2 regions of the Plantibacter lichenum genome follow, and region 2 is predicted to be linked to the other one. Evidence: riboswitches for the same ligand, from Rfam matches in the RefSeq annotation. Region 2 holds a riboswitch; the other holds the start of a gene.

Region 1 (4,292 bases), on a different contig from region 2:
CGACGGGTCGTCGACCACGGCGTCGTTGATCTCCACGACCGTGCCGTCGATGGGCGCGAAGAGCTCGCCGACCGACTTCGTGGACTCGATCTCTCCGACGATGGAGCCGCCGGCGATCTCTCCGCCCACGGCGGGCAGGTCGACGTAGACGACGTCGCCGAGCTTCTCAGCGGCGTAGTCGGTGATGCCGATGAAGGCGAGGTCGCCCTCGACACGGATCCATTCGTGCTCGGCGGTGTACTTGAGTTCGGTCTTGTCGGCCATGTCGAGTTACTTCTCTCTCGTGTAGAAGGGCAGCGTGGTGACGGTCGCGGGAATCTTCGTCCCGCGGACATCGATGGTGAGGACCGTTCCAGTGGCGGACTGGTCGGGGTGGACGTAGGCCATCGCGATGGGGTGGCCGAGGGTGGGCGAGAGCGCGCCGCTCGTCACTGCGCCGATCTCGGTGTCGCCGTCGAACACGGCGTAGCCTGCTCGGCCGGCGCGTCGCCCTTCGGAGACGAGGGCCACGAGCACGGGGGCGTCGGGGTGCGGCCCGGCCTCGACGGCTTCACGCCCGACGAACGGACCCGGCTTGCTCAGAGCGACGACGCGGCCGAGCCCAGCCTGCACGGGGAAGCTGCCCGTGCCGAGCTCGTGGCCGTAGAGCGGCATGCCGGCTTCGAGACGCAGGGTGTCCCGGCTGGCGAGGCCGGCTGGGACGAGACCGCGGGATGCGCCTGCGGATTCGATCGCTCGCCAGAGCCGTTCGGCGGCATCGACCTGCACATAGAGCTCGAACCCGTCTTCGCCCGTGTAGCCGGTGCGGGCGACGAGCAGCGGGAGGCCGTCGAAGAATGCGTCGGTGCAGCGGTAGTAGCCCAGCTCGGCGAGCGGAGTGCCGAGGTCGGTGATCTCGGCGACCGATTCGAGGATCGCGCGGGACGCCGGGCCCTGAACGGCGATGAGCGCGGTCGCGTCGCTCTGGTCCTCGACCGTCACATCGAAGTCGGCGGCGCGCTCGCTGAGTGCCTGGAACGCGGCTTCGCGATTGCCGGCGTTCGCGATGACGAGGAACCGCTCGTCGGCGAGGCGGTAGACGACGATGTCGTCGACGATGCCGCCCTGCGCGTTGAGGATGAGCGAGTACTTCGCCTGCCACAGCGCGATGGCGGACAGCTTGCCGGCGAGCGCGGCGTCGAGGAATGCTCCGGCGTCGGGGCCGGTGACGAGGATCTCGGCCATGTGCGAGAGGTCGAAGATGCCTGCTGCGGTGCGGACGGCGTGGTGCTCGGCGAGGTCGCTCGAGTAGCGGACGGGCATCTGCCAGCCGGCGAAGTCCGTGAAGCTCGCGCCCGCGGCTTCGTGGACGGCGTGCAAAGGACTGGTTCGTTCGAGATCGGTCACGAGTTCTCCGGGGTCGCGTGGTGCGCTGCAGGCGCACCGAAGCGCCTGTTGGGAACTCCCCCTCTGTCATTGGCCTGAGAGTTTCGCGAGCGACGGATCGAGGTCCGGGCTGCTTTCACCGTCGGCGAGCGCCACAGGATGGTGGCGCTGCTTTCCAGAGTGGCCAGTTCGATGCGGTACAGGACCTGAGAGATTGGCGGGGAGGCTTGCTCCTTCGGTGCCGGTGAACCGGCTCTCCCGCATCGTGTTTGCGGCCCGATATTCGTTTGCGCGCCCAGCATATCGTGGTTCGCCGCGCTTCCGGGAGTCGGTGTTCTGGTCAGGTGTACACTAAGGATCAGATCAGTAAGGGTCAGGGCTACCCTTAGTAGGCGCAGGCAGCACGGCACCCGACCGGACAGGAGGCATCGGATGAATGAGACCGACCAGACCACGGCGGACGCGGCCTCCGTCAAGCTCGCCGTCTCCACCGTGATCTTCACACTCCGCACGGACGACGGATTCGGCGCGACCGACCCGACGCCAGGCATCTGGATTCCGCTCGTCCGCCGCATCCGCGAACCGTACGACGGACTGTGGGCGCTGCCGGGAGGTCCGCTCGGCGCAGAGGAGTCCTTGGCCGACGCCGCCCGACGCACCCTCGAGGCCACGACCCAGCTGAGCCCCCGCTACCTCGAACAGCTCTACGCGTTCGGCGACATCGACCGATCGCCGGACGAGCGCGTCGTCTCGATCGTCTACTGGGCGCTCGTCGGCTCCGAGGAGGCCAAGCGCACGCTCGTCGGACAGAACGTCCGGTGGTTCCGCACCGATGCGCTTCCACGGCTCGCCTTCGACCACGAACTCATTGTGGAGTACGCGCTCTGGCGGCTGCGCAGCAAACTCGAGTACAGCCACATCGCTCACGCGTTCCTCGGTGAGACCTTCACCCTCACGGAACTGCGCGAGGTCCACGAGGCCGTCCTCCAGAAGCAACTCGACCCGGCCAACTTCCGCCGGCAGATCGAGTCGTCCGGGCAGGTCGTCGCAACCGACGAACTCCGCACCGGCGGCCGGCACCGTCCGGCGAGGCTCTACCGCTTCAACCGCTCCTCCGAGTACGCCGACCACGGCCCGCTCGCCGGTGCAGACCCCACCGAACCCGCACCACCAGCACGCATGCAGGAGCACTCATGACCCTCACCGCTTCCGTCGACGCCACGATCCAGGAGATCGCGAGCGGAGAGACCTCAGGTTCCACCTGTGCGCCAGAGCTCGCCTCAGGCCCGTGGGTGTTCGACCTCACTCCCCCGAGCTACGGCCCTGGCGCGTCGATGGGCGATGTCATCCCCACCGGTTCACCCCGTCAGGGTCAGTTGCCCGCCTCCTACCGTGATGCGGATCAGGCGGACCTGCACCGGCGCATCGTGGCCGCGAAGGAGACGCTCGGCGATCGGGTCGTGATCCTCGGTCACTTCTACCAGCGCGACGAGGTCGTGCAGCACGCGGACTACGTCGGTGACTCATTCCAGCTCGCGAACGCCGCGAAGGCACGGACCGAGGCGGAGGCGATCGTCTTCTGCGGCGTCCACTTCATGGCGGAGACGGCCGATCTGCTCTCCGGTCCGGAGCAGGCGGTCATCCTCCCGAACCTCGCCGCGGGCTGCTCGATGGCCGACATGGCCAACATCGACCAGGTCGAGGAGGCGTGGGAGCAGCTCGAAGCCCTCTACGGCACGGAGCCCGATGCGGACGGCCGGGTGCCCGTCATCCCCGTCACCTACATGAACTCGTCCGCAGCGCTCAAGAGTTTCTGCGGTCGCCACGGCGGCATCGTGTGCACCTCCTCGAACGCCGAGACGGTCCTCAAATGGGCCTTCGAACGCGGCCAGCGAGTCCTCTTCTTCCCCGACCAGCACCTCGGCCGCAACACGGCGAAGAAGCTCGGCGTGCCGCTCGAGCACATGCCCATGTGGAACCCGAACAAGCCGCTCGGCGGCAACGACGCGCACGGGTTGCAGGAGGCCGAGGTCATCCTGTGGCACGGCTTCTGCTCGGTGCACAAGCGGTTCACGGTCGACCAGATCGATCGCGCTCGCGCCAGTCACCCCGGCGTCCGCGTCATCGTGCACCCCGAGTGCCCGATGCCCGTGGTCGACGCCGCGGACGAGGCAGGATCGACGGACTACATCCAGAAGGCGATCGAGGCTGCCCCGGCAGGGACGACCTTCGCCATCGGCACGGAGATCAACATGGTGCAGCGCCTCGCAGCGCAGTACCCGCAGCACACCATCTTCTGCCTCGACGATGTCATCTGCCCCTGCTCCACGATGTACCGCATCCACCCCGGCTACCTCGCATGGGTGCTCGAAGGCCTGGTCGCGGGCGAGGTCATCAACCGGATCACCGTCTCCGACGACGTCGCCGTCCCCGCACGGCTCGCCCTCGAACGGATGCTCGCTGCGAAGCCGCCCGTCGCCGCGTCTCCGGCGACCACGGCTCCCGCGACGCAGGCTCCCGCCACACAGACGGCCGAGGTCTGACCGTGACCAGGGTCGTGGTGGTGGGCAGCGGCATCGCCGGGCTCGTCACCGCCATCCATGCGAGCGATGAGCACGAGGTCGTCCTCGTCACGAAGGACGTGCTGGGGCAGAGCAACACGCGCTACGCGCAGGGCGGCATCGCCGGGGTGATGTTCGACGACGACTCCATCGAGTCGCACGTGCAGGACACGCTCACAGCGGGTGCCGGCCTGTGCAATGAAGACGCTGTGCGCGTCCTCTGCAGCGAGGGACCGGATCGCATCCGTGAACTGATCGCGTACGGTGTCGCGTTCGACCGCGCGGGCGCCGGCCCGGATGCGGCGTTCGCGAAAGGCCTCGAAGCCGCCCACTCCTACCCGCGGGTATTGCACGCGGGCGGCGATG
Region 2 (4,292 bases):
AGTACCGTCGGACGATCGGCAGGTTCGTGGCGTACGTGATGACGGGGATGTGCGCGAGGGAGGCGGGCGCCTCCGTCCCGACGGGAGGAGTCCAGGCAGGGGCTGCGACGAGGACGAACTCCTCGTCGATCAGCGGGGCGGCCTCGACTCCGCGGACGCGCGGCTGCACGGCGCTCACGACGACGTCGAGCGCGCCGGTGCGCAGCGCTTCCAGGAGCGGCTCGGCCAGGCCGAAGGTGACGTGGACGGGTACCCCGGCTGCTTCGAGCAGTTCGGGGAGCCTCGGCAGGACGACCGTCGTGAGCAGCTCGGCCGGGCCGCCGAGGTGCACGGCTCGGGGTGTGCCTCCCGCATCCGTGCTGAGCGAGGCGATGTCGTCGAGCGCGTCGATGTGCACCGCCACCTCACGGGCGAGCGCCGCCCCCTTGGTCGTGACGGTCGCGCCCGAGCGGTCGCGCACGAGCACGGGATAGCCGAGCGACGCCTCGAGCGCCTGGACGTGCGCTGAGACGGTCGGCTGCGAGATCCCGAGGAGGGCCGCGGCCTCCGTGAGGGAGCCGGCGCGCTGCACCGTCAGGAACGTGCGGAGGTGGTCGAGATCGTGGAGTGCCATCAGAGGCTGATTCTCGCATCGCTCGGGCGGGCTGTCACGCGGTCGGCTTCCACACGGGTCAGCCACCGGTCCCTGAGCTCGTCCCCCTTCGACAGGCTCAGGGACCAGACCCCTATCTGGTCCCTGAGCTCGTCCCCCTTCGGCAGGCTCAGGGACCGGACCCCTATCCGGTCGCTGAGCCTGTCGAAGCGCAGCCCTAGTGCTTGTGGTGGTGATCCTTATGCTCGTGATGCGGGATCTGACTCTCGTCCGGTCCCGGGTTGTTCACGGTCGCGGTCTCCTCGGCGACGGCGTCGTCGACGGGGCCGTCGTGCGGGCCGGGGTTGTTGATGCTCGGGTTCGCGAGCGGCTCCTCGTCGACGGATTCGTCGTGCGGGCCGGGATTGTTGATGCTCGCGTTGGTGAGCAGCTCCTCGTCGACCGCCTCGTCGTGCGGACCCGGGTTGTTGATGTTCGGGTTCTCGAGGTTCTGATCGCTCATGTCGAACTCCTTCGGTGGCCCGCGCTTCCACGGCGGCTCGAGCAGTCGTCGATCGTGCCGGGTCCGTCATCAGGTTAGGCCCGGGGCGCACCTGCAATCCAGCCATTCTCGGACTCCGCACGATCGTGTATCGTGGCGGCACAACATCACACGCCTTCGAGCAGCTGCGGGAGAGTTCCGCCTGTGGCCTGGGCGGGCGCCGTAGGAGCAAATCCTCTCCGGGAATCTCTCAGGCCCCCGTACCGCAGCAGCTGGGCGACTCTGGAAAGCAGCGACGGTCCGCCGTCGCTCACCGACGGTGCAAGTCCTCTCCCGCCAGGGGAGGTCGGAAACTCTCAGGTCCGAGACAGAGCGGGGAGGGATTCGACCATCGGTCGCGCACGTGCGCGCCACAGCATCGGAGTTCCTCATGTCCCGCATCCCGTCACCATCGGCTCACCGACCATGACGATCAGTGTGTTCGACCTCTTCTCGGTGGGCATCGGCCCGTCGAGTTCCCACACGGTGGGGCCGATGCGTGCCGCGTGCACCTTCGTCGAGGACGTGACGGCTGCGGGTCTTCTCGAGGACGTCGCGGGCATCGACGTCCACCTCTACGGGTCCCTCGCGGCGACCGGGCGAGGGCACGGCACGATGACCGCCGTCCTCCTCGGGCTGGAAGGGTACCGTCCGGACGAGATCCTGCCGGAGGAGGTGGAATCGCGTCTCGCGGCGCTCGCCGAGACGGGCGAGCTCCTGTTCGGCGGACGACGACCGCTCCGGTACGGCGTGGACGACATCGTGCTCCACCCGCTCACGGTCCTCGACCGCCACACGAACGGCGTGCGCTTCGCCGTGACCGATGCCGCGGGCACCGTCCTGCACGAAGCGGTCTTCTACTCCGTCGGCGGAGGGTTCGTCGTCCGTGAGGGCGGGGAGCCGGTCGCCCGCACGGGACCCGCGGGGGTGGAGGGCGACGCGATCGTGCCGATGCCGTTCCGCACGGCCGCGGGGTTGCTCGCGCACTGCACGGAGCACGGTCTCCCGTTCAGCGGTGTGATGCTGCAGAACGAACTCGTCACCAGGTCCGAAGCGGACGTGCGATCCGGCCTCCTCCACATCCGTGACGTCATGGAGGAGTGCAAGAACTCGAGTCTGCAGCGCACGGGGCCGCTCCCCGGCGGCCTCAACGTGCGGCGTCGCGCACCGGCCTGGCACGATCGACTGCGCGCCGAGGACCCGCATCGGGACCTCAAGTTCTGGCAGGAGTGGGTGAACCTCGTGGCGCTCGCCGTCAACGAGGAGAACGCTTCCGGCGGTCGGGTCGTGACGGCGCCGACCAACGGTGCGGCCGGCATCATCCCAGCGGTCCTCTTCTACGCGACGCATTACGGGCCAGGCATGGACACGGCGACGACGGAACAGAAGGACGATGTCGTCGTGCGGTTCCTCCTCGCGGCGGGCGCCGTCGGAGTGCTCTACAAGGAGCAGGCGTCCATCTCCGGTGCCGAGGTCGGCTGTCAGGGCGAGGTCGGTTCCGCCTCCTCCATGGCCGCCGCGGGACTCGCGGAGGTGCTCGGCGGCATCCCGGAGCAGGTGGAGAACGCGGCGGAGATCGCGATGGAGCACAACCTCGGCCTCACGTGCGATCCCATCGGCGGACTCGTGCAGATCCCGTGCATCGAGCGGAACGCGATCGCTGCGGCAAAGGCGATCAACGCGGCGAAGATGGCGCTGTGGGGCGACGGTTCGCACAGCGTCTCGCTCGACGAGGTCATCGTCACGATGCGGGAGACGGGCCGGGACATGTCGTCGAAGTACAAGGAGACGGCGATGGGTGGTCTGGCGGTCAACGTCGTGGAATGCTGACCCTCCCCAAACCTCCGTTTTCGTGCACAAGGTGCCCTCGAAAACGTCCGTCTTGCACGAAAACGGAGGTGTGGCGGGGGACGCCCGGCGGCGAGGGGGTCAGCGGAGCGCCACGATGTGCTCTGCCGCCGACGTCGCGAGTTCGCGCGCGGACGGCGTCGCCCCCGAGAACTGCTGGGTCATCACCGAGACGGCCTGACCGTCGGAGCTGAAGAGCACCTCGCAGAAATTCCCGTTCTCGCTGCACCAGATGAGCGCGGGGTTCGTCGCCGATCCGGTCAACGCGAACGCCGCCTGGGTGCCGGAGGCCGGCAGTTCCGAGGAGAGCTTCGGCAGGACCCATGCGCCGCCCGGGAGCGCGGTGACCGTGATCGGCGCGGAGAATGCGGTGGCGTCTGGGCCGCCGTAGGAACAGGTGAGCGCGCCGGCCTGTTTGAGCGCGATGGTCGATGAGGCGGGGAGCGTGTCCTCGGCTGCCGGAAGGACATCGACCGCCCCTGGCGCGTTGATGACCGATGCGGCGATCGCGAGTGGGAAGAGCGTCTCGCAGTTCGCCGGCGATGGGCTCGAGGTTGTCGGTGGGATCCATGCGGGTGCCGGTTCGCCGGCCGATGCGAGGTGGTCGAAGATCGAGGTGAACGCCGGAGTCGCGTGCTCGAAGGTCTCGTCCGGTGTGCCGAGGGACGTCGTCGCAACCTGCGCGCCGGGGTTGTAGATGAGGATGTTGACCCAGTTGGAACCGACGAGCGCGTTCGCGCGGCAACCGATGTCACCGCACGACGCATACGCCTCGGTCGAACCGAAGGTGCGGGTCTCCGTCGCTTCGGCGTCGCCCTGCCAGCCCGGATTCCAGGCGTCCGCGGCGTCCGGAAGGACGGAGACGATGAGTCGAGGCGCCGGAGAGTCCGTGGCCGTGATCTGGCCCCCGAAGTCTGCGGGATCGACCGCCCACTGGCAGACAATGCCCCCGGCGTTCTGGATGGCGACGTCTGCGAGGGAAGCGTGGTCGGACGACGTCGGCCAGTCCGTGGCGGTCGCAGGCGCTTGCAGTGCAGACTCCGCGTCGGCCGCCGAGACGAGGTCGTCGCAGCCCAGCGGGAGACGGAAGCTCGGTGCGGTGGCTTCTCCAGCCGCGGTTGCCGTGGGCGATGCGGACGTGCTCCGCGGTGCGGCAGGCGCGCTGCAGCCGGACAACAACAGAGCCGCGAGAGCGACACCTCCGAAGACGATGCCTGGACGATTCATCGATCGATTGTGCATGCGGAGCCCCCTGCGCGATAGCGGTGCCTGCGATGGCCCCGGGCACACGCTAGCAGCACCCGACGCGATGAACGGGTCGCCCCTGCATCC

Evidence for each region. Region 2 has a riboswitch for glycine ahead of ACQ3HB_RS19895 (L-serine ammonia-lyase). Riboswitches for the same ligand answer to the same signal wherever they lie in the genome.
Region 1: linked by a shared signal. The riboswitch ahead of gcvT (glycine cleavage system aminomethyltransferase GcvT) and the one ahead of ACQ3HB_RS19895 (L-serine ammonia-lyase) in region 2 are both predicted to bind glycine.

What each region holds. Positions count from the first base shown of each region.
Region 1 is NZ_JBOBFT010000005.1:24,125-28,416, forward strand. It holds gene gcvH (glycine cleavage system protein GcvH) at 1-264, opposite strand, end outside; gene gcvT (glycine cleavage system aminomethyltransferase GcvT) at 271-1,386, opposite strand; glycine riboswitch at 1,443-1,549, opposite strand; glycine riboswitch at 1,551-1,636, opposite strand; gene ACQ3HB_RS08285 (NUDIX hydrolase) at 1,798-2,562, shown strand; gene nadA (quinolinate synthase NadA) at 2,559-3,908, shown strand; gene nadB (L-aspartate oxidase) at 3,911-4,292, shown strand, end outside.
Region 2 is NZ_JBOBFT010000020.1:32,901-37,192, forward strand. It holds gene ACQ3HB_RS19885 (LysR family transcriptional regulator) at 1-613, opposite strand, end outside; gene ACQ3HB_RS19890 (hypothetical protein) at 810-1,094, opposite strand; glycine riboswitch at 1,252-1,349, shown strand; gene ACQ3HB_RS19895 (L-serine ammonia-lyase) at 1,539-2,942, shown strand; gene ACQ3HB_RS19900 (hypothetical protein) at 3,042-4,187, opposite strand.